3 regions of the Neorhizobium sp. 05N33 genome follow, and region 1 is predicted to be linked to each of the others. Evidence: predicted binding sites of a transcription regulator. Region 1 holds the regulator's gene; each other region holds the start of a gene.

The links. The regulator LexA, encoded in region 1, represses DNA repair genes until DNA is damaged. The targets are predictions, from matches to a motif close to TGTTCNNNNTGTGTTCNG.
Region 2: the regulator LexA is predicted to act here: its motif matches at 3,635-3,652, upstream of recA (recombinase RecA).
Region 3: the regulator LexA is predicted to act here: its motif matches at 3,483-3,500, upstream of def (peptide deformylase).

What each region holds. Positions count from the first base shown of each region.
Region 1 is NZ_JBFTNK010000016.1:31,411-41,641, forward strand. It holds gene pdhA (pyruvate dehydrogenase (acetyl-transferring) E1 component subunit alpha) at 1-714, opposite strand, end outside; gene AC1DLT_RS26450 (FtsB family cell division protein) at 909-1,226, opposite strand; gene eno (phosphopyruvate hydratase) at 1,390-2,664, opposite strand; gene kdsA (3-deoxy-8-phosphooctulonate synthase) at 2,775-3,623, opposite strand; gene AC1DLT_RS26465 (VOC family protein) at 3,627-4,496, opposite strand; gene lexA (transcriptional repressor LexA) at 4,697-5,416, shown strand; gene AC1DLT_RS26475 (ComEC/Rec2 family competence protein) at 5,397-7,904, opposite strand; gene gltA (citrate synthase) at 8,193-9,482, shown strand; gene lpxB (lipid-A-disaccharide synthase) at 9,513-10,231, opposite strand, start outside.
Region 2 is NZ_JBFTNK010000006.1:100,610-110,840, forward strand. It holds gene AC1DLT_RS17115 (flagellar biosynthetic protein FliO) at 1-600, opposite strand, end outside; gene cckA (cell cycle histidine kinase CckA) at 853-3,465, shown strand; gene recA (recombinase RecA) at 3,712-4,800, shown strand; gene alaS (alanine--tRNA ligase) at 4,986-7,646, shown strand; gene ttcA (tRNA 2-thiocytidine(32) synthetase TtcA) at 7,700-8,566, shown strand; gene AC1DLT_RS17140 (inositol monophosphatase family protein) at 8,618-9,442, shown strand; gene AC1DLT_RS17145 (multidrug effflux MFS transporter) at 9,501-10,231, opposite strand, start outside.
Region 3 is NZ_JBFTNK010000002.1:448,676-458,906, reverse strand. It holds gene AC1DLT_RS06560 (methyl-accepting chemotaxis protein) at 1-1,112, opposite strand, end outside; gene AC1DLT_RS06555 (ribokinase) at 1,295-2,194, opposite strand; gene AC1DLT_RS06550 (DNA recombination protein RmuC) at 2,245-3,384, opposite strand; gene def (peptide deformylase) at 3,562-4,077, shown strand; gene fmt (methionyl-tRNA formyltransferase) at 4,136-5,071, shown strand; gene truA (tRNA pseudouridine(38-40) synthase TruA) at 5,071-5,835, shown strand; gene AC1DLT_RS06530 (hypothetical protein) at 5,849-6,445, opposite strand; gene AC1DLT_RS06525 (hypothetical protein) at 6,479-7,099, opposite strand; gene dapE (succinyl-diaminopimelate desuccinylase) at 7,083-8,279, opposite strand; gene dapD (2,3,4,5-tetrahydropyridine-2,6-dicarboxylate N-succinyltransferase) at 8,289-9,143, opposite strand; gene AC1DLT_RS06510 (LOG family protein) at 9,280-10,140, shown strand; gene AC1DLT_RS06505 (hypothetical protein) at 10,198-10,231, shown strand, end outside.

The DNA.
Region 1 (10,231 bases):
GCCGGGGATGCCGAAGCCGGAACCACGCAGCGAGTAGTTCGACTGCGCCGTCGCACGGGCCGTCGAGGTGCCCATCGCATAACGGTTGTTCTCGACGATATAGACGATCGGCAGCTTCCAGAGGGCCGCCATGTTGAAGCTCTCGTAGACCTGGCCCTGGTTGGCCGCGCCATCGCCGAAATAGGCGACCGAGACGCTGTCGTTACCACGATACCTGTTGGCGAAGGCGAGACCGGTTCCGAGCGAAACCTGGGCGCCGACGATGCCGTGGCCGCCGTAGAAATGCTTTTCCTTGGAGAACATGTGCATCGAGCCGCCCTTCCCCCTGGAATAGCCGCCCTTGCGTCCGGTCAGCTCCGCCATGACGCCACGCGCGCTCATGCCGGTTGCCAGCATATGCCCATGGTCGCGATAGGCGGTGATAACCTGGTCACCCTCCTGCTGCGCCATCTGCATGCCGACGACGACAGCTTCCTGGCCGATATAGAGGTGACAGAAACCACCGATGAAGCCCATGCCGTAGAGCTGGCCGGCCTTTTCCTCGAAACGGCGGATCATCAGCATCTCACGATAGGCGTGAAGATCCTGATCCTTGCCGAAATCCGGGGTGTTTTTGCCCGTAAACTCCTTGGCGGAGGATTTCGAGGCTGATTTGATTGCAGACTTTGCCGCTGGTTTGCGGCCGGATACAGACGCGGTTTTTGTCGGCGCCATTCATCCCTCCCTTTGAGTTCTGCGTTGAGAGCGAGATTACGCTCTGACGTATATCGCCAGATTCCCACTCTGGTTTCGGGGCGTACCATAGGCAAGAAAAGCTGCCCCAGCAATGCCATAAACGCATGGCTCACATTCCATGCAACACTATGAAAAGGTTACAGAAATATGAAATTAACTGGATTTCGGTTAATTTAGAAGTAGTTGTTGAAGATGACGATTTCGTCGCCGCGCGAGACGTTCAGCTGATAACGGGCGATCTCGTCCAGCATATCCTTGTCAAGCGAACCATCGCTCATCAGCTGAACCTGCCGCTCCAGCGTCTCGCGCCGAGCGGTCAACTTTGCGAGCTCGCCTGCACGCGCCTGCCGCTGACGTTCGAATTCCTCCGTGGCGATCAGCCCGAGATCGCCATGGATGGAATGATAGCCGAAGTAGCAAAGAAACGCGACTGTGATGGCGGGAAGAACAAAACGGCCGAATTTTCTTTTCTTATGATGCTTTGTCCACATACCGCTCTAACGCCTTGCCACGCTTACGGGATCTCAAATCGATCCGAAACAGAGCTTCAAATTCGCAGAACTTGCTTAAGCAATCGTTGACCAGAATCGAGTCCGAAAAAAGCCCGCGTCTTTCGGCGCGGGCTTCCATGAAAATGTCGAGCCTGGGAGGCTGTCAGGCCTTCAGGACGCTGCGGCCGGCATAAACGGCCTGCGGACCGAGCATTTCCTCGATGCGGATAAGCTGGTTGTACTTGGCAAGCCGGTCGGAGCGCGACAGCGAGCCGGTCTTGATCTGCCCGCAATTGGTGGCGACGGCGAGATCGGCGATCGTCGAGTCTTCGGTTTCACCCGAGCGGTGCGACATGACTGCGGTGTAGGCCGCCTTGTGGGCAGTCTCGACGGCATCGAGCGTTTCCGACAGCGAGCCGATCTGATTGACCTTGACCAGGATCGAATTGGCGACGCCCTGCCTGATGCCATCGCGCAGGCGCGACGAGTTGGTGACGAACAGATCGTCGCCGACGAGCTGGCACTTGGCGCCGATCTTGTCGGTCAGGTACTTCCAGCCGGCCCAATCGTCTTCGGCCATGCCGTCTTCGATCGAAATGATTGGGTATTTTGCTGCAAGCTCGGCGAGGTAATCGGCCATGGCTTCCGGCTCGAGCGTGCGGCCCTCGCCTTCCATCTCGTACTTGCCGTTCTTGAAGAATTCGGTCGAGGCGCAGTCGAGCGCCAGGCAGACGTCGTCGCCTGGGGTATAGCCGGCCTTCTCGACCGACTTCATGATGAAATCGAGGGCTTCCGGCGCGCTCTTCAGGCCCGGTGCGAAACCACCTTCGTCGCCGACATTGGTGTTGTGACCCTGGGCCGCCAGTTCCTTCCGCAGGACGTGGAAGATCTCCGAGCCCATGCGCACGGCGTCCTTCAGCGTGTCGGCGCCGACCGGCATGATCATGAATTCCTGGAAGTCGATCGGATTGTCGGCATGGGCGCCGCCGTTGATGATGTTCATCATCGGAACCGGCAGGACATGCGCATTCGGACCGCCGACATAACGGTAGAGCGGCAGGCCCGAGGTCTCGGCGGCAGCCTTTGCAACGGCGAGCGAGACGCCGAGGATGGCATTGGCGCCGAGGCGCGACTTGTTCGGCGTGCCGTCGAGCGCAATCATGGTCTTGTCGATATGGATCTGGCTCTCTGCATCGAAACCGCCGATCGCATCGAAGATCTCGGTGTTGACGGCTTCGACCGCCTTTTCGACGCCCTTGCCGTGATAGCGCTTGCCGCCGTCACGCAGCTCGACGGCTTCATGTGCGCCGGTGGAGGCGCCCGACGGAACGGCCGCACGGCCCATCGAACCGTCTTCCAGATAGACATCCACCTCAACGGTCGGATTGCCGCGGCTGTCGAGAATTTCGCGGGCGATGATATCGGTGATGGCGGTCAAGGGTCTCTCCCTGGGTTTGAACTTGACGTCACGAGGTCACTGAAAATGTCTCATAATCAATGACACGAAAATTACAATCGAAGCAGTTTGCGTGCTTTTTGTGGGCGCGCTCACGCCGCCTTGGCGACGGCGTCGAGGGCAAGCAGCTTTTCGAGCAGCCGCGGCATGTCCTTCAGATGCACCATGTTCGGGCCGTCCGAGGGAGCATTGTCGGGGTCCTGATGGGTTTCCACGAAGACGCCGGCGACACCGACAGCCACGGCTGCGCGCGCCAGCACCGGCACCATGGTGCGGTCGCCGCCGGTCGAAGCGCCCTGCCCGCCCGGCTGCTGCACCGAATGCGTCGCATCAAAAATCACCGGCGCGCCCATTGACGCCATGATCGGCAGCGAGCGCATATCGGAGACCAGCGTATTATAGCCGAAGGACGCGCCGCGCTCGCAAAGCAGCACATTCGGATTGCCGCTCTGGGTGAACTTCGCAAGCACGTTCTTCATGTCCCAAGGCGCCAGGAACTGGCCCTTCTTGACGTTGATGACGCGGCCGGTCCTGGCCGCCGCAATAAGCAGGTCGGTCTGGCGGCAGAGGAAGGCCGGGATCTGCAGGATGTCGACCGTCTCGGCCACGACGGCGCACTGCTCTTCCGTGTGAATGTCGGTCAGAACCGGGAAGCCGAACTCTTTCTTGAGGTCGGCAAAGATTTCCATGGCGGTTTCGAGCCCGAGGCCGCGCTTGCCTGAAATCGACGTGCGGTTGGCCTTGTCGTAGGAGGACTTGTAGACGAGGCCGATGCCGAGCTTGCTGCAGAGTTCCTTCAACGCGCCTGCCATCATGAAGGCGTGGTCGCGGCTTTCCATCTGGCAGGGACCGGCGATCAGCGACAGTTTTGCGTTCTGCGCGAAAACCACCTTGCCGCCTCCTTCGCCGACGGAGACGCTGGAGTTTGCGGTAACTTCCATGATCTATTCCTCGAAGCCGAACAAAACACCCTGGCCGGGCGCCGCCGAGACGAGAACGCGGCCCTCCCGGCGGACGAATGCGACGTCATTAGCAGCAAGGGTGATCTCTGTCACGGCAAGATCGGCGGTTTTGAAGATGACCGCCCGGCCGCGCAGTCCTTCGGCGCCCGGGGTCGGCTGAACCGCAAATTCCGCCTCGAGCTCCCGATCCTGCAGGATCCGGATGCGGGCATTGGCCGCGGCAAGCTGGAGCGGTGCAGCCTCCGGCGCGGCCTTGGTCAGCAGCACCTGTTCGACCAGCGGAGCGAAATCGGCAGGTGTCGGGGCCGACAGGATGATTTCGCTCAGGCCGGTGACGGTATTGGCATGCCGCTCCAGCTCGCGGTCGGCAGGCAGCGGGTTGATGCGCTGGCAGGAAAACAGGAAGAACTCGGGCGCGCGGTCATCGCCGGCGAATGCCAGCCGGAAGCTCGCCTGCGTCTCGGAACCGTCGGCCAGGATCATGCCGCGGGAAAATTCGAGCACGTCGCCTGCCGAAACGCCGCGCATCTTGAAACGCGCATGATCGGCCATCGCATCGCGGGTCGCGACAACGAGAGCGGAAAAGCCCTGCCGGTTGGACGTCTTGCGGAAGGCGAGATCGCGAGCCGTGAAAACGTTGCCGCGCTTTGCCGCAACACCCGCATGGCGTCGGTTGGCAAGAGCCAGCGGCTCCAGGTAGGTCCCATCCGAGAAGAACACGCAAGCATTGGCGGTGCCGAAAGGATGAAAAGCATCCGGCGCAACTGTAAAACCGAGCTCCGTGAGCCGGGAACGCGCAGCGGTAAGTCCCGCCACCGGCAGCACGAGATGATCGATCGGTCTTGCGTTCACGCGAGGGCCCCCTGAATTGGAATCGCAAAGCTACTTTGGCAGCGGGCTGGCGCCGCGCAAGTGGTGTGACACCAGATATCTGGCACGCATCTATGAAGAAAAAATCATCATACTTCACAGAAATTTAGGGACTTGCGGAACACATATGGAACATATAGTGTCCGTTCTGGATTTGTTTCCGACTCTGAGGGTGCCAAAAGATGCTCACGCGCAAACAACAGGAATTGCTTCTGTTCATTCACGAACGCATGAAGGAATCCGGTATCCCGCCGTCATTCGACGAAATGAAGGACGCGCTCGACCTTGCGTCCAAGTCCGGAATCCATCGTCTGATCACGGCGCTCGAGGAGCGCGGCTTCATCCGCCGCCTGCCGAACCGGGCCCGCGCGCTGGAAGTCATCAAGCTCCCGGAAGCCTATTCGCCGAGCATTCAGCCGCGGCGCGGTTTTTCGCCCAGCGTCATCGAGGGCAGCCTCGGCAAACCGCAGCCGGCCGCAGCACCTCAGAAACTCGCGGCCAACGATGGCTCGTCGAACGCCACGACCGTTCCCGTCATGGGCCGCATCGCCGCCGGCGTGCCGATCTCGGCGATCCAGAACAACACGCACGACATCTCCGTGCCGGCCGAGATGCTCGGCTCCGGCGAGCATTACGCGCTGGAGGTCAAGGGCGATTCGATGATCGAGGCAGGCATTCTCGATGGCGACACCGTGATCATTCGCAACGGCACGACGGCCAATCCCGGCGACATCATCGTGGCGCTGGTGGACGATGAGGAAGCGACGCTGAAGCGTTTTCGCCGCCGCGGCGCCTCGATCGCGCTCGAAGCCGCCAACCCCGCCTACGAGACCCGCATTTTCGGGCCTGACCGGGTGAAGATCCAGGGCAAGCTCGTCGGCCTCATCCGCCGTTATCACTGATCAGCTGCCGGAGCGGTTCCGGCAACGCGTTGTCGAAACTCTGGCTTCGCCAATCGTAGTGGCGGTGCCTAGTCCAGGGCCGGTCCTCGGCCGCCATTGCGGCACGGACCTGCCAGCGTCGCATGTCGCCCGTGTCGTTCAGCGAAATCTCCAGCGCGCCGGTCTTTCTGAGCGTCGTGCCATTGATCATCAGTCCGCCGGACCGGCATCGGTCGAAGCGTGCCCGCGGGGCGATGACAAGATCGGCGGCGTCGCAGGCAGCGCCGGCGTAACGGCCGTCTTCTACGGCCACGATGATGGCATTGCCCGTGCTTGCGGCGCACCAGGCCTTAGGCTCGCAGGTGAAGCGGTCGGAAGTCACCTGGCTTATTCGCAACCTCACTGTTTCGAGTTCCGCCGAGGTCAACTCGCGGCGCTTATCGTTTTTTGCGCCTGCTGGTTTGCGGTCGGGCGGCTTGTCCCTGGCCGGCGACATGTCCGGTTTGGTCGGGTCGCCGAGCAGAAGCGCCCTCTTCCACTGGTCGTAGATGAAATCAGGCGGGCGGGCGCGGTTGGTGGAAACCTGTTCCCCGTTTACGAGCGCCACCATTGTCCCGTCTTCCGAGACCAATATATCCGCCAGAGGCGTCGATCGCTCATGCCAGGAAAGCAGCAGAGCGGTCACCATCAGCGGCGGACCGATCAGCCTTAGCTTCGTCCTGAGCAGGGTCAGCAGCAGGAAGCCTGCCGTTGAGACCGTCAGGAACCATGGATGCTGGCGGCCTATCCCGACATCGCCACCCCAGGCAGCCACGTGCCCGGCAATAGCGATCACCGCTTCCAGGCCAAGGCCCATGAGCTTCATGAAGGGAGCATCAAGGCCGAAGGGCATCAGTAGCATGCCGACCAGACCGGCCGGCATCACCACGAAGGAGATGATCGGCATGGCTGCGAGGTTTGCGGCGAGGCCATAGGTGGCGATGCGATGAAAATGCTCGACCGAAAACATCGCGGTCGAAACGCCGCCGATCAGCGAGGTGACGAAGACGCCGGCTGCGAAGTTCCACGATGCCAGGATAGGCATCACCATGCGGTGACGGAACGGCAGAGGCTGAGGATCGCGGCCTTCGGCCCTCTGTTTCCAGAGCGCATAACCGGCGACCAGGGCGGCGGTGGCGGCAAACGACATCTGGAAGCTCGGCCCGAGCATTTCCGAGGGCGACATGGCGATGATGACGAGCGCGGACAGCGCCACATTGTGCAGGCTGATCGACGGTCGGTCGAAGAGGACGGCAACCAGCATGATTGCCATCATGATGTAGGCCCGCTCGGCCGAAACGCCGAAACCGGAGATCAGGTAATAGGCGGTGACCATTATCAGAGCGCCGAGTGCGGCGATCTTCTTCACCGGATAGGCGTGGCCGAAGCCCATAAAGACCGCGAGCACGGTCCGCACGCCGACGAAGAAGATACCGGCGGCGAGCGCCATGTTCAGTCCGGAAATGGCGACGATATGGGCTAATCCCGAAAGCCGTAAAGCTTCGGTCGTTCCCTTGGAGATCGCCCGGCGTTCGTCCGTCACGATTGCCGCAGCAAAGGCGCCGGAATCTCCCGGCACGGTCTCGCGGATACGGGTGGCGATTGCGCTGCGGAGATCGAAAAGCCGGCTTTCGATGTCGGCAATCCAGCTCCGGGTCGACGGACCGGCAGCCTGTTTTTTCGGCGCTCCATAAAAAAATCCGACCGCGCCGATGCCGTCGAAATAGGAGGAGAAGGCAAAGTCGTTGAGGCCAGGCAGTGCAGGTCCGGAGGGTGGTGAAAGGCGCGCGCGGCCGCTGATCGTCTCGCCGATCTGGGCGGGCTCATGTCGAGACCTTGCAAGCAGCGATACACGCTCCGGCGGGCGCCTGACTTCCGGATTGGATGTCCGGTCGATAAGGACGACATAACGCCAACGGCCCTGGGCATCGATCTCCCTGCGCTCGACCACGCCGGCAAGCTCGGTTGTCACCGGCGTATCGAGAACGACGGTGGACCGCCGCCACGTCTCGAACTGTGCCAGCATCATGCCGCCCAGAAAGAGCGCGACACCGAGCGGCAAGAGATGGATCGTGCCGGAGCGGTGGCGCGAGACGATGACGAAGATCGTACATACGCAAAAAACGAGGAAAAACGGCCAGAACGCAGGGTTATAGGGCAGTGCGAACCAGCAGACGGCCCCTGCCCCGACGACGACCGGCAGGAAAAGGAAGCCATGGCCATAGACCGTCTCCTCTTCCAGCATGATCGGGAAACTGCGTAGCAACCGATCGAGGCGCCGGCTCGCGGAGCGGCGAAAGCCCCCGTCCAGCGTATGGACCGGCGGGCGGCGCTCGATCGCGGGGAAAAGCTCGGCCAGATTTCGGAGCTTGCCCGAGTCGGGAGCGCTTGTGTTTATGCGGGGGTCCGGCGGCCGGGATATCAGTTTCCCTGCCTTGGCATGCGTCGGAAATGCATTTTCCTCCGGCATGAAACGCTCTGTCCGCCCCACCGCCAGACATGCGGCAATACAACCTGCGCGTTTCTTCTTCGGTCGTCAACTGGCGGTTAAATATCGGGAATTCCGAGCCACCGAAAGGGCATGCAACAGGAAGTTGGACATCCAAGCAAAAGCTGTTGCTCAATAATTTTTCGCGCTGCACAAAATGCCGTCACGACAGCTTGGCATCAGCTTTAGGATCATATAGCTAAACTGGTGGACGCTTAATTCTTGTGGCGCTTTTAGGGCGCCATGCCGCCAAAAGGTTGGAGGATCAGCATGACGGAAACAAGCGCAAATCTGGTAATCGGTGACAGACAAGTCGATCTGCCGGTCAAGTCGGGGACCATCGGTCCCGATGTGGTCGATATCGGCGCTCTCTACAAGCACACCGGCACCTTCACCTACGACCCCGGCTTCACCTCGACGGCGTCTTGCGAATCCAAGATCACCTATATCGATGGCGACGCCGGCATCCTGCTGCATCGCGGTTATCCGATCGAACAGCTCGCCGAGCACGGCGACTTCCTGGAAACCTGCTACCTGCTGCTTTACGGGGAACTGCCGACCGCTGCCCAGAAGAAGGACTTCGACTATCGCGTGACCCACCACACGATGGTCCATGAGCAGATGAGCCGCTTCTTCACCGGCTTCCGCCGCGACGCCCATCCGATGGCCGTCATGTGCGGCTGTGTCGGGGCGCTGTCTGCCTTCTATCACGACTCTACCGACATCACCGATCCGCACCAGCGCATGGTCGCTTCGCTGCGCATGATCGCCAAGATGCCGACGCTTGCCGCGATGGCCTACAAATACCATATCGGCCAGCCCTTCGTTTATCCGCAGAACAACCTGGACTATGCGTCGAACTTCCTGCGCATGTGCTTTGCGGTTCCGTGCGAAGAATATGTGGTCAATCCGGTGCTGTCTCGCGCCATGGACCGCATCTTCATCCTGCATGCCGACCATGAGCAGAACGCTTCGACCTCGACGGTCCGCCTCGCCGGCTCCTCGGGCGCCAACCCGTTCGCCTGCATCGCGGCCGGCATCGCCTGCCTCTGGGGCCCGGCCCACGGCGGCGCCAACGAAGCTGCGCTCAACATGCTGACGGAAATCGGCACGGTCGACAAGATCCCGGAATATATCGCCCGCGCCAAGGACAAGAACGATCCGTTCCGCCTGATGGGCTTCGGTCACCGCGTCTACAAGAACTACGATCCGCGCGCCAAGATCATGCAGAAGACCACGCATGAAGTGCTCGGCGAACTCGGCCACAAGGACGATCCGCTGCTGCAGGTCGCGATGGAACTGGAACGCATCGCGCTCACCGACGAGTATTTCATCGAGAAGAAGCTCTACCCGAATATCGACTTCTATTCGGGCATCACGCTGAAGGCGATGGGCTTCCCCACCACCATGTTCACCGTGCTCTTCGCTCTCGCCCGCACCGTCGGCTGGATCGCCCAGTGGGCCGAAATGATCGAAGATCCGCAACAGCGCATCGGCCGCCCGCGTCAGCTCTATACCGGCGAAGCCCAGCGCGACTACATCCCGGTTTCCAAGCGTTAATCGGCAAGCCACACCCAACAAAAAACCCGGTCAGAAATGGCCGGGTTTTTTAGTGTCCATAACCTGGAGAACGATGCCGGCGGCGGCCTCACCGGGCGGCACGGGCACCTGCAGGCGCTCCCACGTAAGATCGAAACCTTCGATCATGGCGCGACGCTGCATCGTGTCGGAGGATAAGCGCTCGGCCCAGCGGCACAGGCTTGCCGGCCGCACCACCTCGTTGACGTATTCCGGCACGACGACATAGTCGGCGATCAGGTTCGGCAGGGCGCCGGACCAGGTCCTGATGCGTTTTGCGAGCATGGTGATCAGCCAGTCGGTCTTATAGGCCGAGACCAGTGGAATCCCGGCAAGACCGAGTTCCAGGATAACCGTACCCGAGGCTGCAAGCGCTGCATCGGCTTCGGCGAATGCCGCCCATTTGCCGTCCGTATCAGCGGTGATCTCCGGCTTGACCTCGAAACCGGCAACGATCTCGCGCACCAGCTTTTCCTGGCGGGCAACCGTCGGCAACACGAAGCGGGTCGGTCCGTTGCGGGCGACGAACTCGCGAGCCGCCTCGCCGAAGACCGGCAGAAGCGCCTTGATCTCCGCCGACCGGGAGCCCGGCAACAGCATGATCGTCCTCTGTTCGCCCTGCGCCTTTACTGGGCGTTCGGCACGGATACCGCGGACCTTGAGGAGCGACGGATCGGCGGTCAGGCGGTGACCGACGAATGTTGTTTCCGGTCCGCCGAGACGCTTCATGG
Region 2 (10,231 bases), on a different contig from region 1:
GTTGGCCATGACAGGCGGGGCTGGCCGCGGAGCAAGGGTGCCGCTCATCGGCATGGGCCCGGTGACGGGAGCTGCTGCTGCTGCCAAAGGCGCAGCGGCGCGCGGGGCCTCGCGCGGCGGCACGACGCTTTCCCGTGCCGGCTCGATGCGCGTTTCCGGAGCCGCGGGACGTGGGATCTGGGCAGGGCGGGGTTCGGCGACGGGAGCCGGCCGGGCTTCCATGGCGGGTGCGGCTTGACCGGGAGCCGTCATGTCAAGCGGCTGGAAGCGGTTTGCCGCGCTTGCTGGGATCACCGGCACGGCGGGTGCCGCCGTGGAAATTCCGCTTTCGATGACGATATCGGTCGGCCCGCCGATCATGATCAGGTGCTCGACCCCGTCGCGGCGGATGAGGACCAGACGACGGCGCGCGTCGACGGCCGCTGCATCCAGCACCTGAAGCCGCGGCTGGCGATTCTTGCCGCCGCGCACGAAGGGGGACGGGCCGGCGCGGCCGCGCATGAGCCAGAGCGCGCCGATGAGGACAAGAAGCCCAATGCCGACGCCGACGACTGCGATCACCAGGCGGCCTCCATAGGCGCCCATCAGGTCATCTAACATCTCTTGCCACTCCTCATATGAACCCTGCGGTAAAAAACGACTTTTTTCCTACCGAAGCAAGCTGCTAACTGTCACTGTTGCGCGCTGAAAGACAGCGCAGAAAAGCAAAGATAGGTCACTCCGCCAAACTGTCCCGGGTTTTGTGGCTCAGCAGAGCTTTTTGCTTAACCAGCAACTTGCTAATAAGGAATCGCGGGATTCCTGATCCCTGAATGTTCATGGCCGCTGCGCCGGTCGAAATGCGAGGAATTGATGACGAAGTTGCAGCAGAGCGGCAACTACGATGCGCCCCTGGTGGAAAAAGGGACGCGTGGCGGCACCATCGTCCGAATCGTTCTTCTGGCGCTCGTTCTCTGTGGCGTGGCTGCCGGCTTCGTGATGTTCCAGCATGCGCTCGACAACGAGCTGGTGCTCGGCCTGCTCGGCATTCTCGCCATGGTCGGCATCTTCTTCCTGGTGTCGTCGATCATCGGCCTCGTCGAGGTCATGCCGCAGTCGCGTTCCGACGAATTGGCCCGCGGTTTCCTCGCCAACCATCCCGACGGCATTCTGATCACCGATGCCAAGGGCCGCATTCTTTACGCCAATGCCGCCTATGGCCGGATGACCGGTGCGACCAAGGCGAGCAACGTTCAGTCGCTCGAAGCGCTTCTGTCCAAGACCCGCGAATCGACTGAGGCGCTCTACCGGCTGACGACGGCTCTGCGCGAGGGCCGGGAAGGCCATGAGGAGTTCCGGCTTCTCCAGCCGATCGGACGGACGACCGGCAATGGTTCCGGTGCCCACTGGTACCGTCTCAAGGCACGGCTGCTGACGCCCGCCGACAGCCGCAAGGGCCAGCTCGACATCTGGCAGATCACCGACATCACCTCGGAGCGCGACGACCAGGAACGGTTCTTCCGCGAGCTGCAGAACGCTATCGACTATCTCGACCACGCGCCCGCCGGTTTCTTCTCCGCCGGCAAGAAGGGTGAGATCTTCTATCTGAACGCCACGCTTGCCGAATGGCTCGGCATCGACCTGACCAAGTTCGTGCCGCGCTCGGTAACGATTGCTGATCTGGTGGCGGGCGAGGGCATGGCGCTGATCCAATCGGTGCAGGCCGCGCCCGGTCTGAAGCGCACCGAGACGCTCGATCTCGATCTGCGCCGCGCCAACGGCCAGAGCCTGCCCGTGCGGCTGGTGCACAATGTCAGCGCCACCCGCGACGGCGCACCGGGCGAAAGCCGCACCATCGTGCTGGCGCGGCCGAAGGGCGGCGAGGGCGACCAGTCCGCCTCCGCGATGCGCTTCACGCGCTTCTTCAACAACACGCCGATGGCGATCGCCTCCGTCGATGGCGAAGGCAGGATCCTGCGCATCAATGCGCCGTTCCTCAAACTGTTTGCCGGCGTCGTTTCCCGCGACGACGTGGATGCCGGTATCGAACTCGACCGCATCGTGCACGACAATTCCCGCCAGCATCTGATGCAGGCGATCGCTGCTGCCAAGGACGGGCAGGGCGATATCGCCCCGATTGATTCGCGCCATCCCGGTGACGAGAACCGCTATGTGCGCTTCTATGTGAACGCCGTGATCGACGAGAGCGACGAGGCGCCGGAAGAAGCCGCGATCGTCTATGCCGTCGAGACGACCGAGCAGAAGGCGCTCGAAACCCAGATGGCCCAGACCCAGAAGCTCAATGCGGTCGGCACGCTGGCGGGCGGCATCGCCCACGACTTCAACAACGTCCTGACCGCGATCCTTCTGTCCTCCGATCATCTCCTGTTGCAGGCGCGCCCCTCGGATGCGAGCTTTGCCGACCTGATGGAGATCAAGCGCAACGCCAACCGCGCCGCCGTGCTGGTGCGCCAGCTGCTCGCCTTCTCTCGCAAGCAGACCATGCGGCCGGCGGTGCTGAACCTTACCGACGTCGTCGGCGACCTGCGCATGCTGGTCGACCGGCTGATTTCCGGCACCAATGTGAAGCTCGAAGTGGATTACGGCCGCGATCTCTGGCCGGTGCGCACCGACCTGTCGCAATTCGAGCAGGTGCTGATCAACCTCTGCGTCAACGCGCGCGACGCCATGCCCCAGGGCGGCACGATCCTGATCAAGACCCGCAATGTATCCGCCGAGGATGCGGGCGGTTTCAACCAGGCGGATCTCCCGGCCGAAGACTTCGTGATGGTCGAAGTTTCCGACACTGGCACGGGCATTTCGCCCGAAATCATGGACAAGATCTTCGAACCGTTTTTCACCACCAAGGAAGTCGGCAAGGGGACCGGCCTCGGCCTCTCGATGGTCTATGGCATCGTCAAACAGTCCGGCGGCTATATCTATCCCGAATCGGAAGTCGGACGCGGCACGAGTTTCCGCATGTTCCTCCCACGCCACATTCCCGAAACGCCCGTCGTCGTCCAGGACGCTACCGCAACCGGTACGCAGGCGCCGCCGGCAGCTCTCGCGCCTGTCGTGTCGACGCCTGCATCCGACGACCTCGACCTCACCGGAAAGTCGGCAGTTGTCCTGCTCGTGGAGGATGAGGAGGCCGTTCGCCGAGGCGGCAAGCGCATGCTGGAAACCCGTGGCTACACCGTGCACGAAGCGGGTTCCGGCACTGAGGCGCTCGACATCATGGAAGAGCTCCAGGGCCAGGTGGATATCGTCGTCTCCGACGTCGTCATGCCTGAAATGGACGGGCCGACGCTTTTGACGGAACTGCGCAAGACCTATCCGGACATGAAGTTCATCTTCGTTTCCGGTTATGCGGAGGATGCGTTTGCCCGCAACCTGCCCGCCGACGCGAAATTCGGCTTCCTGCCGAAGCCCTTCTCGCTGAAGCAGCTTGCCGTGGCGGTCCGGGAAATGCTCGATTCGGAGTGAGAATCGGATCGTCCCTCATAAATTTCAAACGCCGCGATTCCCTCGTCAAATTGCGGCGCAGCCTTGATTTCAAACGGGAATTTTCCAAACCCACGGTGGGCGTGAACATCATGAGAACGAAATCGAAATACCTATTTTGACTCAATCTCTTGGGCGACCCTTGCCAGATGAGAACAAAATAGGTACATCACCTTTATCGGCTGCTTCATTGCGTGCGCGGCGGCAATAACCTAAAGGTGGGACCAGATGGCACAGAATAGTTTGCGGCTCGTAGAGGATAAAGGCGTGGACAAGAGTAAGGCGCTGGAAGCGGCATTGTCGCAGATCGAACGATCCTTCGGTAAGGGATCGATCATGAAGCTCGGTGCAAACGAGAGCATTGTCGAGATCGAGACGGTTTCCACCGGCTCTCTCAGCCTCGATATCGCGCTCGGCATTGGCGGCCTGCCGAAGGGCCGCATCGTTGAAATCTACGGTCCGGAAAGCTCCGGCAAGACGACGCTTGCGTTGCAGACGATTGCCGAAGCCCAGAAGAAGGGCGGCATCTGCGCCTTCGTCGACGCCGAACATGCGCTCGACCCGGTCTATGCCCGCAAGCTTGGCGTCGATCTGCAGAACCTTCTGATCTCGCAGCCGGATACCGGCGAGCAGGCGCTCGAAATCACCGACACGCTGGTCCGCTCCGGTGCCGTCGATGTCCTCGTTATCGACTCGGTTGCGGCTCTGACGCCACGTGCCGAAATCGAGGGCGAGATGGGCGACAGCCTGCCGGGCCTTCAGGCACGCCTGATGAGCCAGGCGCTGCGCAAGCTCACCGCTTCGATCTCCAAGTCGAATACGATGGTGATCTTCATCAACCAGATCCGCATGAAGATCGGCGTGATGTTCGGTTCCCCCGAAACCACCACCGGCGGCAACGCCTTGAAATTCTACGCCTCGGTTCGCCTCGACATCCGCCGCATCGGCCAGGTCAAGGAGCGCGAGGAAGTGGTCGGCAACCAGACCCGCGTGAAAGTCGTCAAGAACAAGATGGCGCCTCCCTTCAAGCAGGTCGAATTCGACATCATGTATGGCGAAGGCGTTTCCAAGACCGGCGAACTCGTCGATCTCGGCGTCAAGGCCGGCATCGTCGAGAAGTCCGGTGCCTGGTTCTCCTATAACAGCCAGCGCCTCGGCCAGGGCCGTGAGAACGCCAAGACGTTCCTGCGCGACAATCCTGAACTTGCCCGGGAAATCGAGACGTCGCTCCGCCAGAATGCCGGCCTTATTGCCGACCGCTTCCTGCAGAACGGCGGTCCCGACGCTGACGACGGCGACGCGGCCGCGGATATGTAAAGCGGTTCCGCCGCACGCGGAGATTTCTCCGGCGGATTATTTTGAACCGGCCGCGCATGGAAAGATGCGCGGCCGGTTTCTCGTTCCGTGAGGCGGCGGGGCGGCTGGACAGTTGGGGGTGTGGGCGATACAAGCCTCTGGTTTTCGAATAATAGGACCGCATCCGGCGGTAAAAAGGGCGTAGCATGAGCGGCGTGAATGAAATCCGGTCGACCTTCCTCGACTATTTCCGAAAGAACGGACACGAGGTCGTGTCCTCCAGTCCGCTGGTGCCGCGCAATGATCCGACGCTGATGTTCACCAATGCCGGCATGGTTCAGTTCAAGAACGTGTTTACCGGCCTTGAGAAACGCCCCTATTCGACTGCGGCGACCGCCCAGAAATGCGTTCGTGCCGGCGGCAAGCATAACGACCTCGACAATGTCGGTTACACCGCTCGTCACCACACCTTTTTCGAAATGCTCGGCAACTTCTCCTTCGGCGACTATTTCAAGGAACGCGCCATCGAGCTTGCCTGGAACCTGATCACCAAGGAATTCGGCCTCGACGCCAAGCGTCTCCTGGTGACCATCTACCACACCGATGACGAAGCTTTCGACCTCTGGAAGAAGATCGCCGGTCTTTCGGACGACAAGATCATCCGCATTCCGACCAGCGACAATTTCTGGGCGATGGGCGATACCGGTCCCTGCGGCCCGTGCTCGGAAATCTTCTATGACCACGGCGATCATATCTGGGGCGGCCCTCCCGGTTCGCCGGAGGAGGATGGCGACCGGTTCATCGAGATCTGGAACCTCGTCTTCATGCAGTACGAGCAGGTGACGAAGGAAGAACGGATCGACCTGCCGCGCCCGTCGATCGACACCGGCATGGGCCTGGAGCGTGTTGCAGCCGTCCTGCAGGGCCGGCACGACAATTACGACATCGACCTGTTCCGGGCGCTGATCTCTGCCTCGGAAGAGGCGACCGGTGTCAAGGCGGAAGGCGAACATCGCGGCAGCCACCGCGTCATCGCCGACCATTTGCGGTCCTCCGCATTCTTGATCGCGGACGGCGTACTGCCCTCGAACGAAGGCCGCGGTTACGTGCTCCGCCGCATCATGCGCCGCGCCATGCGCCACGCGCAGTTGCTGGGTGCCCGCGATCCGCTGCTCTGGAAGCTGCTGCCGGCGCTCATCCAGCAGATGGGCCGCGCCTATCCGGAACTGGTCCGTGCCGAATCGCTGATTTCCGAAACGCTGAAGCTCGAGGAAAACCGTTTTCGCAAGACACTGGAGCGCGGCCTTTCGCTGCTGTCGGATGCGACGAACACGCTTCACAAGGGCGACATGCTCGATGGCGAGACCGCCTTCAAGCTCTACGACACCTACGGTTTTCCGCTCGACCTGACGCAGGACGCTTTGCGCGCCCGCGAAATCGGCGTCGATATTTCCGGTTTCACCGATGCCATGCAGCGCCAGAAGGCGGAAGCCCGCTCGCATTGGACCGGTTCCGGCGACAAGGCGACGGAAACGATCTGGTTCGAGCTCAAGGAAAAGCACGGCGCCACCGAATTCCTCGGATATGACACGGAAACCGCTGAAGGGGTGGTGCAGGCGATCGTCCGCGACGGCAAGGCTGTCGACAGCGCGTCCGCCGGCGACCAGATCCAGATCGTCGTCAACCAGACGCCGTTCTATGGCGAATCCGGTGGCCAGATGGGCGATACCGGCGTGATTGCGACGGACAATGCCAAGCTGAATGTCTCGGATACCCAGAAGAAGGGCGAGGGCGTGTTCGTCCACATCGCGACCGTGACTGAGGGCACGTTGAAGGTTGGTGATGCCGCAGCTCTGACAGTCGATCATGACCGTCGCTCGCGCCTGCGCTCCAACCATTCGGCCACCCATCTGCTGCATGAGGCGCTTCGCGAAGTGCTCGGCACGCATGTGGCTCAGAAGGGTTCGCTGGTTGCGCCCGAGCGCCTGCGTTTCGACGTTTCGCATCCGAAACCGATGTCGGCCGAGGAATTGCAGAAGGTCGAGGACATGGCGAATGCCATCATCCTCCAGAACGCGCCGGTCACGACCCGGTTGATGAGCGTCGATGATGCGATCGCGGAAGGTGCCATGGCGCTGTTCGGCGAAAAATACGGCGACGAGGTTCGCGTCGTTGCGATGGGCAAGGCAATCGAAGGGCCGAAGGCCGGCAAGGCATATTCGATCGAGCTCTGCGGCGGCACCCACGTCAATGCGACCGGCGATATCGGCCTTGTCCGTGTTCTCGGTGAAAGCGCCGTCGGCGCCGGCGTTCGCCGCGTCGAGGCGGTGACGGGCAAGGCTGCGCGTCTCTATCTTGCCGAGCAGGATGAGCGGGTGAAGACGCTCGCAGGTGCCTTGAAGGTGCAGCCGGCGGAATTGGTTTCGCGCGTCGAGGCGCTGATCGACGAGCGCCGCAAGCTCGAGAAGGAACTGGCGGATGCCAAGCGCCGGCTTGCGATGGGCGGCGGGCAGGGTGGTTCGGCCGGCGATTTCAGGGAGATCGGCGGCATCAGGTTCATGGGCAAGGCGCTGAATGGCATCGATGCCAAGGACCTGAAGGGCCTGGCGGATGAAGGCAAGGCGAGCCTCGGCTCCGGCGTCGTCACGCTGATCGGCGTTTCGGAAGACGGCAAGGCCAGCGCCGTGGTCGCGGTCACGCCGGATCTGGTCGAGCGCTTCAGCGCCGTGGATCTGGTCCGGGTCGCGTCCGTGGCGCTTGGCGGCAAGGGCGGCGGCGGCCGTCCCGACATGGCCCAGGCCGGCGGACCGGATGGCGCCAAGGCCAATGAGGCGCTCGACGCGGTGGCAGCCGCTCTCGGCGCCTGACGGCAAACACCGGAAGCGGGCATTGCCCGCTTTTCGGTTTCAAAGGAAAACCAATGGGCGTGACGGCCAAGATCGATGATGAGCTGGATGAGGTCGAAAATGGCCTCGTCCCCACGCTTTTCCGGGATGCGCCGAATTCCGTCTCGTTCAACAAGCTGCGCAAGCGCGTGCTCCGGCAGGTGCGCCAGGCCTTCGACGATTTCGGCATGCTGAATGGCCAGAAGCGTTGGCTGATCGGTCTTTCCGGCGGCAAGGATTCCTATTCGCTGCTCGCCGTGCTGCTCGATCTGCAATGGCGCGGCCTGCTGCCGGTCGAGCTGATTGCCTGCAATCTCGACCAGGGCCAACCGAACTTCCCCAAACACGTTCTGCCGGAATATCTTGCCTCGATCGGCGTAAAACACCGCATCGAATATCGCGATACCTATTCGATCGTGAAGGAAAAGGTGCCGGAAGGCGCCACCTACTGCTCGCTCTGTTCCAGGCTGCGGCGCGGCAATCTTTATCGCATCGCCCGCGAAGAGGGCTGCGACGCCTTGGTGCTCGGCCACCACCGCGAAGATATCCTCGAAACCTTCTTCATGAACTTCTTCCATGGCGGCAGGCTCGCGGGTATGCCGGCAAAGCTCTTGAACGATGAGGGTGACATGATGGTGCTGAGGCCGCTTGCCTATTGCGCCGAGGACGATCTGGCCAAATTCGCCGCCGCCATGCAGTTCCCGATCATCCCTTGCGATCTCTGCGGCTCGCAGGATGGCCTGCAGCGCAATGCGATGAAGGCGATGCTTGCCGATATCGAGGCCCGCATGCCGGGCCGCAAGGACACAATGTTGCGCGCGCTCGCCCATGTGAACCCGTCGCACCTGCTCGATCCGAAACTCTTCGATTTTTCCGGCCTGCAAGCCGCTCAAAATCTCTGAATTCCTCCCGAACCCAGCCTTCGCGCACCAATCCTCCAAGAGACCGTTGTCATGACCCTTCCGCTCGACATCACGAAGCTTGCCGATCTTCTGCGCCTTGCCGCCAAGGCCGAAATCCTGCCGCGTTTCCGGCGGCTGCGCAGCGGCGACGTCCGCTCCAAGAGCGAGCCGTCCGACCTGGTGACCGAGGCCGACGAGGCCGCCGAGCGGATGATCCGCCGAGAACTCGAAGCTTTCGCGCCCGGCGCGCTCTTCGTCGGTGAGGAATCGGTGGCGGCCGATCCGTCGCTGCTCGCCAAGCTCGCGGATGCGGAATTCGCCGTGGTCGTCGATCCGGTCGACGGTACGTTCAACTTCGCCTCGGGCATTCCGGCCTTCGGCGTCATGGCCTCCGTCGTCTGGAAAGGCGAGACGGTGGCCGGTATCATCTACGATCCGATGGGCGACGACTGGGTCATGGCGGAAAGGGGCGCCGGCGCGTTCCTGCGGCGGCCGGACGGCGAGGCGATCCGGCTTTCGGTCGCCGACGCCCGGCCGATCGATGCCATGATCGGCATGGCGTCACCTGGATATTTCTTCGGCGGCGAGCGAGAGCGGATCCTCGGCAATCTCGCCAAGGTCCGGTTCTTCGCCAACTATCGCTGCTCGGCCCATGAATACCGCACATTCGCCGGCGGGCATGTGCAGTTCGTGCTCTACAACAAGCTGATGCCCTGGGACCATTTGGCCGGCACTCTGATCGGAACGGAGGCGGGCGGTTATGTCGCGCGCTTCGATGGCTCTCCTTACATGCCCCACCATGTCGACGGAGGCCTGCTGCTCGCCACCGACAAGGAAAGCTGGCAGATGCTGCGCAACGAGATCATCGGCCACTGAAATAGGCGCTAACAAGAAAAGGCCGGATTGCTCCGGCCTTTTTATTGGGCGAAGTGCCTTAGATCTTCGGATTGTGCGGCTGGAAAAGTTTTCCCTTTTCGCCGATCAGCACGAAGATCAGCCCGATGATCGAGACGGTGAAGAAACCTGCGACCAGCGGCAGCGCCGTACCGTTGAAGGACTGGCCGATCGCGACGCCGATCAGCGCGCCGCCGACTGTGCTCATGAAGCCGAGCACGGCGGACGCCGTCCCGGCGACATGGCCAAGCGGCTCCATGGCGAGCGAATTGAAGTTCGAGCCGATCCAGCCGAACTGGAACATCGAGAGCCCGAAAAACGCGATGAAGATCACGAGCGGCATGGGCTGAGGCCCGAAGATCTGCACGAGCATCCAGACGAATGTGATGCTGATGAAGCCAAGCAGCGAGCCGTGCGAAAGGCGCCGCATGCCGAAACGCCCGACAAACCTGGCGTTCAGGAAGGATGCCGCCGACATGAACACCGCCACACAGGCGAAGACCAGCGGGAACCAGACGCCGACGTCGTAGATCCCGACATAAATTTGTTGGGCCGAGTTGATGAAGCCGAACATGGCGCCGAAAATGAATGTGCTGGCAATCGTGTAACAGAGGGCAAGGCGGTTGGTCAGAACGATTTGGAAGGCGTGCAGGATCGACGAAATGGTGAAGGGACGCACATCGGCCGGATCAAGCGTTTCCGGAAGGCGCGAATACATCCAGAAGCCGATACAGAGCGAGGCGACCGCCATGAACACGAAAATCAGGTGCC
Region 3 (10,231 bases), on a different contig from region 1:
TGGCCCTCCACCGGCTGTTCGAAACGGCCCTTGCTTAAGGTATCGACGCTGCCGAGCAGCGCCCCCAGAGGCCGCCGCACGAAGACGGTGCTGCCGAAATAGAGGGTCGCGATGCAGGCCCCCATGATGACGATCCCGCCGAGCACCATCATCAGTGTCTGGTCCTGAACCGGCGCGGCAATCACGCTCTGCGGCACGTCCAGGACGATCGCCCAGGTGGCGTTGAGGTCCGGGACCGTGAACGGATAGACGACGCGTTCAAAGGGTTCCGCCGCATCGGCGGTCAGGTTGTCGAGCTGGACCGGCTGGTTCGACTTCAACGCGGCCAGCAGCTCGCTCGTTTTTTCGCCTTCGACCGGCTTCATCAGCTTGTCGGGATTGACAGGCACGATCCATTTACCGCCTTGCGACACCAGCAGAACCCGGCCGGAGCCGAACGGCCGCATCGCCTGGAGTTTTTTTGTCAGGGTTGCCATCGACACGTCGAGGCCGGCAACACCGAGGAGCTTGGAGCCGGACATGACGGGGTAGGCGACAGAGCTCATGGCGACAGCATCGCCCGTCGTGCTTTCGATATAGGGTTGGGTGAGCGAGCCTTTCTTCGAGGTCGCCGCGAGCGAATACCATTCCGCCTGGGTGTCAATGTCGAAGACGCTATAGGCGATATCGCCGGTGCGGCTCTTGGTCCAGTAAGGGGCGAGCTCCCCCTTCTTGTTGGCGCCCATCTCCTTGTTGCCGACGAGCTCCGCGTTCTTCCCGTCGAATACGCCCGGAACTTCCGCGAACCAGCTGCCATAGGCAAACGCATTCTGCTCCAGGTTGGCCTTGAGAGCGTCGGTGACGCCCTTGCGGTCGAGATAACCCGCGGCATGGCCGCGGCCGATCACGCCCGCCATCGAGCGTGCCGCGCCGGCAAGCTGGCCCATGTCGACGGCGACTTCGTTGGCGATGGAACGCGCCTCGGCCTGCGCCTGCGCCATGGTCAGCGTCGACACGCGGTTGCGGGTTTGGGAGATCAGGAAGAAGTTGGAGAGAACCAGAACGACGGCGATTACCAGGCTCGTTACCAGTATGAGCTTCGTGGAGAGCGACTTGATCTTGAGCGAAAACATCGATTGCCTCGCGTTGCGGACAGAGGGGGGGCTCCTTCATGGAGCTGCCGCGAGGCGGATCGAATCTCGTCCCCGCTGAGATATCCGCGACCCTAAAAGCGATATGTTAATGTTGGCTAAAATTGTAAATATGTTCTCCCACGGCGCAGCGAGAGTAGCGGGGAGTACCCGATCAAAGCAGCTTAGACCCTGGCATCGACCGCCTCGGCGGGCGGGATCGATGGCTGGGCGCCGCGGCTGAGGCAGGCGAGCGAACCGGCCACCGCGGCGCGGCGGAGCGCTTTCGCAAAATCGAGCCCCTGCTCGAGGCTGGCGGCCAGGTAACCGCAAAACGTGTCGCCGGCGCCGACCGTATCGACCGGTTCGATCTTCAATCCCTCGGCGGCGATGATCTCCCCGTCGCGGATCGCGACCACGCCGTCGCCGCCGAGCGTGACGACGTATGTCTGGCCGGTTTCCGCGTGCAGTTTTTTCAACATCTCCTGGCGCGCCGCAGCGTCCGGGATCGGGCTTCCGGCCAGCAATTCGAATTCGGTTTCATTGGCGACGACGATATCTGCAAGCCGGGCCAGCCGGGCCGCATCGCCGGTCAGCGGCGCAGTGTTGATCACCGTCTGAATGCCTTTGGCACGCGCTGCGTTGAGCGCCGTCTCTACCGTCCCGGTCGGAACTTCGAGCTGCAGCATCAGGATGTCGCCGATATTCATGGCTTCGACCGCCGCCTCGGCCTGCGCCGCGCTCACGGTACCGTTGGCGCCGGCCACCACCGCGATCATGTTTTCGCCCGTGCCACCCACTAGGATCAGTGCCGTGCCCGTTGGATCGGTTACGCGCGCGACCGCTGAGAGGTCTACCTTGGCGTCATCGAGAAGTGCCAGCGCCGGCGCAGCAAAACCATCTTCCCCAACGGCTCCCACCATATGCACGGAGCTTCCGGCACGGCGCGCTGCGAGCGCCTGGTTGGCGCCCTTACCACCGGCGGCCGTCGCAAAATTCGATCCCGCAACCGTCTCGCCCGGCTGGGGCAGACGTTCGGTCGTGGCGATGAGGTCCATGTTGATGGAGCCGAGGACGGTGATCATGGGCAGGCCTGCTTGCGTAAATTAAAGTCGCGCGACACTGCCCGAGAGGATCACTCCTCGTCAACCACCCGCAGCTTGAGCAGGCCGGTACGGCTTTCGACCGCCTTGGCCTGGGGCCGATCGCGGGCCACCTCGGCTTCGTGGGGCGCCTCCAATTCGAGAGCCTCTATCTTGGCGCCGCGGCGGTTGAGCTTGTCGGTGGAGGTGAGGATCTGCTCGACATCCTTCTGCGCCGCGAAGAAATGCGCCTGAAGCTTGCGGGTGCGGTCGTCGAGCCGCGAAAGATCCTCGATCAGCAGCGCCACTTCGCCCTGGATGAGATGTGCCTGCTCGCGCATCCGTTGATCCTTCAGCACGGCCTGGATGACCTGGATGGACAGCATCAGCAGCGAAGGCGAGACAATGACGATCCGGGAACGCTGCGCCTTCTGCACGGCGCTTTCGAAATGTTCGTGGATCTCCGCGAAGATGGATTCCGACGGCACGAAGAGGAAAGCCATTTCCTGCGTCTCGCCCGGGATCAGGTACTTTTCCGAGACATCGCGGATGTGAACCTCAAGGTCCCGCTTGAAGGCCTGGGCGGCGGCCCTTCTGGCTTCGGGTGCCGCGGCCTCGCGAAATGCATTCCAAGCTTCGAGTGGAAATTTGGCATCGATCACCAAAGGCGGAGCGCCGTTCGGCATCCTGATCGTGCAGTCCGGCCTGGTGCCGTTCGAAAGCGTGGTCTGGAAACCGTAGGCGCCCATCGGTAATCCGTCGGCAATGATCGCTTCCATACGGCCCTGACCGAAGGCGCCTCGCGTCTGCTTGTTCGAGAGGATCGCCTGCAGACCGACGACGTCCTTTGCCAGCGTTTGAATATTGTTCTGTGCAGCGTCGATCACCGCCAGCCGTTCCTGCAGCCGCTGCAGGTTCTCATGCGTCGACTTGGTCTGTTCGGTAATCGTCGCGCCGATCCGGTGCGTCATGCCATCGAGCCGCTGGCTGACCGACTGGTTGAGTTCCGATTGCCGCGTCGAAAGCGTCTCCGCCATCGCTGACAGCCGTCCCTGCATCTCGCTTTGCGCTCTCAGAAGTTCGGAAAGCCGGGCCTCGCCTTCCATCACCCGCAACGCCGCATCTTCCTGCCGCCGAAGCGATGCGCGCCGGACCAGGAACAGCCATAACAGTAGCAATGCCGCTCCACACATCACCGCCACGACGGCAGCGCGCGGATCGTCGAAGAAACGGGAAAGGCTCGCGACAAGATTATCCATGGCGGGAAACTAACAGAATTTTGCCACTTGAAAAGATCAAAACGTGAACATTCCGCTTCCTCGGTCCGTAATTTCTATTCCTTCGGAAAAAAAGATGGGTTATGGGAAGCCATGACGATCAAGCCTCTGATTATTCTGCCTGACCCGATCCTGCGTCAGGTTTCCAAGCCGATAGAGCGTGTTGACGCAGAGCTTCTGAGGCTCGCCGACGACATGCTGGAGACCATGTATGACGCGCCGGGCATCGGCCTTGCGGCGATCCAGATCGGCGTGCCGCGCCGCCTGCTGGTCGTCGACATCGCGCGTGAGGGTGAGGAAAAGCAGCCGCAGGTCTTCATCAATCCGGAGATCGTCAGATCCTCCGACGAAATCGCGGTCTACGAAGAAGGCTGCCTGTCCATTCCGGAATATTACGCCGAGGTCGAGCGGCCCGCGACCGTCAGCGTCAAGCATCTGGGCCGCGACGGCAAGGAATATGTGGTAGAGGCCGATGGCCTGCTCGCCACCTGCCTGCAGCATGAGATCGATCACCTGAATGGCGTGCTTTTCATCGACCATATCTCCCGCCTGAAGCGCGAGATGGTGATCAAGAAATTCACCAAGGCTGCCAAGTCCAAGGCGGTCTGAACCGTCGCTCGGGCGATCCGAGTTAAGAAGGCGCGGTCTCTTGAGACGCGGAACGACCATGTCTCTTCGCATCATCTTCATGGGAACGCCGGAATTTTCCGTGCCGACGCTGCAGAGCCTGAAACATGCGGGCCATGAGATCGTCGCCGTTTATACCCAGCCGCCGCGCCCGGGCGGCCGCCGCGGGCTCGATCTGGTGAAGTCGCCGGTCCATCAGGCCGCCGAACTGCTGGGCATTCCCGTTTTTACGCCGGCGAATTTCAAGGATCCCGATGAGCGCGAGAAATTCCGCGGGCTCGAGGCGGATGTTGCCGTCGTCGTCGCCTACGGCCTTCTTCTGCCGGAAGCGATCCTGACGGGCACACAGCTCGGTTGTTACAACGGCCACGCTTCGCTCCTGCCGCGCTGGCGCGGTGCCGCGCCGATCCAGCGGGCGATCATGGCGGGTGACAAGAAGACCGGCATGATGGTCACGCAGATGGAAAAGGGCCTCGATACCGGCCCCGTCGCGCTGACGAGGGAAGTGGAAATCGGCGAGAACATGACGGCGGGCGAGCTGCACGACAAGCTGATGCTGGTCGGAGCCCGTGCGATGGTCGAGGCGATGGGGAAACTCGAAGCCGACGACCTGCCGCTGACGCCGCAATCGCCGGAAGGCGCGCTTTATGCCGCCAAGATCGACAAGGGCGAGACGCACATCGATTTTTTGAAGACCGCACGTGATGTGCATAACCACATCCGCGGTCTGTCGCCGTTTCCGGGCGCATGGTTCGAGGCGGAGATCAACGGCAAGCCGGAGCGCGTAAAGGTTCTCCTCTCGGAAGTCGGCGAGGGGCAGGGTGAGCCCGGAACGGTTCTGGACGGCGCACTGACCCTTGCCTGCGGCGCGGGCACGGTGAATCTCCTCAGATTGCAGAAGGCCGGGGGCAAGCCCCTGGCCGCGGCGGAGTTCCTGCGCGGGATGCCGCTGGGGCCTGGCACGAGGCTCTCCTGATGCCGCGATTCCGCATGATCGTCGAATATGACGGCACGCCCTATGTCGGCTGGCAGAAGCAGAAGAACGGGCATTCGGTACAGTCGGCACTTGAAACTGCCATCCTGTCCTTGACCAAGGAGAGCGTGGTGGTCAAGGGCGCCGGACGCACCGATTCCGGCGTTCATGCGCGCGGGCAGGTGGTGCATGTCGATCTCACGCGGTCGTGGCAGCCACACCGGCTGCGCGACGCGCTGAATGCCTATCTCGGCATGGCCAGGGAGAAAGTCGCCATCGTCGGCGTGCAGGTTGTCGATGATACGTTCGACGCTCGCTTTTCGGCCGTCCGGCGATATTACCTCTACCGTATCATTTCACGGGCTGGCCCATTGGCGCTGGATGCCAAGCGTGCCTGGTGGGTCACCAAGGATCTGGATCATGAAGTCATGCATGCTGCCGCCCAGACGCTGGTCGGAAAGCACGATTTCACGACCTTTCGTTCGGTTCATTGTCAGGCGAAAAATCCCGTCCGCACGCTGGACATACTGGATGTCACGCGTAGCGGCGACCTGATCGAAATCCGCGCGACGGCACAGAGTTTCCTGCACAATCAGATACGGTCGCTCGCCGGCACACTGAAACTGGCCGGCGAAGGCCGCATGACGCCGGCGGATGTCCGCGCAGCACTGGACGCCCGGGACCGCAAGGCCTGCGGGCCGGTGGCACCGCCGGAGGGACTTTATTTCATGCGGGTCGATTATCCAGGCGACCCCGTAGAGCCCTGAAGCGCTGGCTTCGTCAGAGCGGATAGATGCCGAGGAAGCGCTGCAGCGCTTCGGTCAGGATCATGCTCGGCACGATCAGCACCAGCACCAGCGTGGTGATCATCAGCGGCTGCGGCCCGCAGATCATCCGCATCACCCGCGATATCGCGATGATCATCACGAGCAGCAGCGCGAAATGGACCAGCGCCAGGGCGGTATCGAGTCTCGACGGCAACAGGAAACGCAGGCTCAGCAGGCCGTAGAGATAGGCGAAGGGAACCGAGAGCCAGTTGACGGTGACGACGACCGCCGGAAACTTTCGGGCGATGCCGAGCAGTGAGCAGAGTATGCCGGCAAGGATCAGCGGCACCAGCCAGTTGAAGATTTCCAGCATTGCCATGCGAACGAAGAAAATCCCGCCGATCCGGGCGCCGGACGGCATGCCCTCAAGCAGATAGTCGCGCCACCACAGCCACGAGATGAACGCGCCCGGCAGGCACCAGACGAACGCCCAGAACGAGCGCATCATGCCGCGATCGGAAATGTCGAGCAGGCGGAAACCCTGCGCATCGCCGCGGATCAGCAGCCAGAGACCGCTCAGATAAAGTCTGACTTCAGCATAGGAGGGCAAGGCGGCCTCCTCGCAAAACGGCGAAATCACGCATCAGGTTAACGAAACCCCCATGATATTCTCCAGTTCGCGCGCAACAAACATGTCGGTCAGGAGCACAAGTCCCAGGGTGGCAATGCGGATCATCACCGGGCCACCCATGACTGTTCTTAGAACGCACCAGGCGAGGAAAAGCGCGGCGATCAGAATGGTTGCCGCCAGAATTATCGAAGCGTAACCGGCAAGCCCCATGGCGCCACCTTGCTGGGCAGATAGGAAAGCGATGGGCGAATAAACCGCATGGATCGCATAGGCGAGCGGGACGGCAAACCAGTTGCGCACCACGATCAGGATCGGCACGAGCGGCATGAAGCGCAGAATGAAGCCGAGGGCGATGAGCGCCGCGGCCGGCACGACCCATTGGGCCGCTTCGAGGACCAGCATCTTCAGGAAAAAGATGAAGGAATAGTCCTCGCGTTGAGGGAAATGACGAAGGTATTCCATCCGCTGAACGATCCAGCCGACAATCAATGCCGGCGCGCACCAGCCCGCCGCCCAGAACGAACGCAATACGCCCTGGTCCGAAATGTCGAACGGTCGCAGACCGCGCGCATCGCCCCTGATCAGCAGCCAGAGACCGCCGAGGTAGAGCCTGACTTCATGATAGGAGGGCATTATCGAACCAGCGGGAGATGAAGGTCCCATAGATTTGGGTGAGCGTCTCCAGATCGGCAAGGGCTACGCGCTCATCGATCATATGCATGGTCTGCCCGACAAGGCCGAATTCGACGACCGGGCAATAATCCTTGATGAACCGGGCATCCGAGGTGCCGCCTGTCGTCGAAAGTTTCGGCACCTTGCCGGTCACGTTTTCGACGGCACCCGATAGCGAAGCGATCAGGGCATTGTTGCGGGTCAGGAACACGTGGCTCGGGCGTTCTGCCCAGGTGATGTCGTAGCGCGCCGGATCGCGCTCCGGGCGCAGCGGGCTACCAATCGCTGCTGCGTCGAGCCGCCTGACGATCTCGGCTTTGACCGTATCGGCGGTCCAGGTGTCGTTGAAGCGGATGTTGAAGGCGAACGCCGCCTTGGCCGGAATGACGTTGGTCGCCGGATTGCCCACATCGACGGAGGTCACTTCCAGATTGGAGGCAGGGAATTCCGCCGTGCCGCCGTCGAAGGGCGGATTCATCAGCACTGAGGCGAGCGGCAGCAGGCCGCGTACCGGATTGTCGGCAAGGTGCGGGTAGGCCGCATGGCCCTGGACGCCGAAGACGGTGACCTTGCCGGAGACCGAACCACGCCGGCCGATCTTGATCATGTCGCCGAGCGCATCCGGATTGGTCGGCTCGCCGACCAGGCAGGCATCCCAGGTCTCGCCCCTCTCGGCCGCCCATTTCAGCAGCTTCTCGGTGCCGTTGACGGCCGGGCCTTCCTCGTCGCCGGTGATCAGGAAGGAGATCGAGCCTCTTGGCGCGCCATGCAGATCGATATGGCGGGCGACCGCTGCGACGAAACAGGCGATGCCACCCTTCATGTCCACCGCGCCGCGGCCGAACAGCTCGCCGCCGACGATCTCGGCGGCAAAAGGCGGCTTACTCCAAGACGTCTCGTCTCCCGGCGGCACTACGTCCGTGTGGCCGGCAAACATCAGATGCGGGGCGTCGGTGCCGAGCCGGGCATAGAGGTTCTCGATGTCCGGCATGCCGGGTTCCGTCGCCACCATCCGCTCGACCTTGAATCCGAGCGGAAGCAGCATCGCCTCGAGCGCCGCAAGCGCGCCGCCCTCGGCAGGCGTCACCGAGGGGCAGCGGATCAGAGTCTGGAGATTGGTGATGGGATCGGCAGCAGACATTTGATCGGATCAGTCCCGCAGCAGTTCGTTGATGGCGGTCTTGGAACGGGTCTGCTCGTCGACGCGCTTGACGATCACGGCACAATAAAGGCCCGGTCCCATGTCTCCGTTCGGGAACGGCTTGCCCGGCATCGTGCCGGCGACGACGACAGAGTAGGGCGGCACTTCGCCATAGCTGATCTCGCCGGTGGCACGATCGACGATCTTGGTCGACTTGCCGATGAACACGCCCATTCCGAGCACTGAGCCCTGGCGGACGATGCAGCCTTCGACCACTTCCGAACGGGCGCCGATGAAACAATTGTCCTCGATGATGGTCGGGCCGGCCTGCATCGGCTCCAGCACACCGCCGATGCCGACGCCGCCGGAAAGATGCACGTGCTTGCCGATCTGGGCGCAGGAGCCGACAGTCGCCCAGGTGTCGACCATCGTGCCTTCATCGACATAGGCGCCGAGGTTGACGAAGGATGGCATCAGGACGACGTTCTTGGCGATATGGGCCGAGCGCCGCACGACAGCGTTCGGCACGGCGCGGAAACCGGCAGCGCGGAACTGGTTTTCACCCCAGTTCTCGAATTTGGAAGGCACCTTGTCCCACCAGGTGGAGGCACCGGGGCCGTTCTTGACCACTTCCATGTCGTTGAGGCGGAAGGACAGCAGAACGGCCTTCTTCAGCCATTGGTGCACGGTCCAGGTTCCGCCTTCGCCGCGGCTTGCGACCCGCGCCTGACCGCTGTCGAGCAGGTTGAGCGCTTCCTCGACCGCATCGCGGATTTCCCCTTTGGTCGAAACCGTCACGCCGTCGCGGTTGTCGAAGGCGGTCTCGATGGTCTTTTCGAGGGAAGAGAAGTCGGGGCTGCTCATGGGAAATCCTTAAACGTCACTCTGTATCGTGATGGTGGGAGAGGTGGCCATTTGGTGTCTTTTGATCTAAGCGACCGCCACTCAAGCGTCAATGTGAATTGGCGTCAATGCATTTGACGCCGGAAGGATCATGCGAATGGCAAAGGCGAAGAAGGATGGCCCGCGACGCAAGGACGGGGCCTGGGATCCGCTGAAGGACAACAAGGCGGACAAAAACGACGCCGCAGTCCAGCCGAGGACGCCGCAGACGGAATCGCACTCTTATCGCCTCGCCTATGCGGATGACGAGTTTCTCAGCCGCGAGGAGCTTCGCCCCGTCCGTCTCCAGCTCGAGCTGATGAAGACGGAAATGGCGCTCGCCGAGCGCGGCATCAAATCGACCGTGGTGCTGTTCGGCGGCGCGCGCATCCCGGCGCCCGGCCAGAGCGCCTGGGCCGCCCGCAACGATACGCAGCGCCAGAACCTCGAAGCGGCCTCGGTCTACTACGAGGAGGCGCGCAAGTTCGCCGCCCTCTGCGGCAGGCATTCTGCAAGCTACAATCATCAGGAATATGTGGTGGTGACCGGTGGCGGGCCGGGCGTCATGGAGGCCGGCAACCGTGGTGCGGCTGATGCCGGCGCGCCGAGCATCGGCCTCAACATCATGCTGCCCCACGAGCAGGCCCCGAACCGCTACGTGACGCCGGAACTCAGCTTCAACTTCCACTATTTCGCCATCCGCAAGATGCATTTCATGATGCGGGCGAAGGCAGTCGTCGTTTTCCCCGGCGGGTTCGGCACGCTGGACGAAATGTTCGAGGCGCTGACCCTCATCCAGACCAAGCGCATGGAACGCATGCCGCTCATCCTGTTCAGCGAAGCCTTCTGGCGCGGCATCATCAATTTTGGCGCGCTGGCGGAATTCGGGACGATCGCTCCGGACGACCTCAACCTCATCAGTTTCGTGGAGACCGCGGAAGAGGCGTGGAAGATCATCTCGGATTTCTACGAGCATTGAAGGCTTGATTGAAAGTCGCGAAGTTCGCGACTAGATTGTCGCTAGAGGATGGTACCGATGAGCGATGAAGTCGTAGATCTGAATTTTCTGG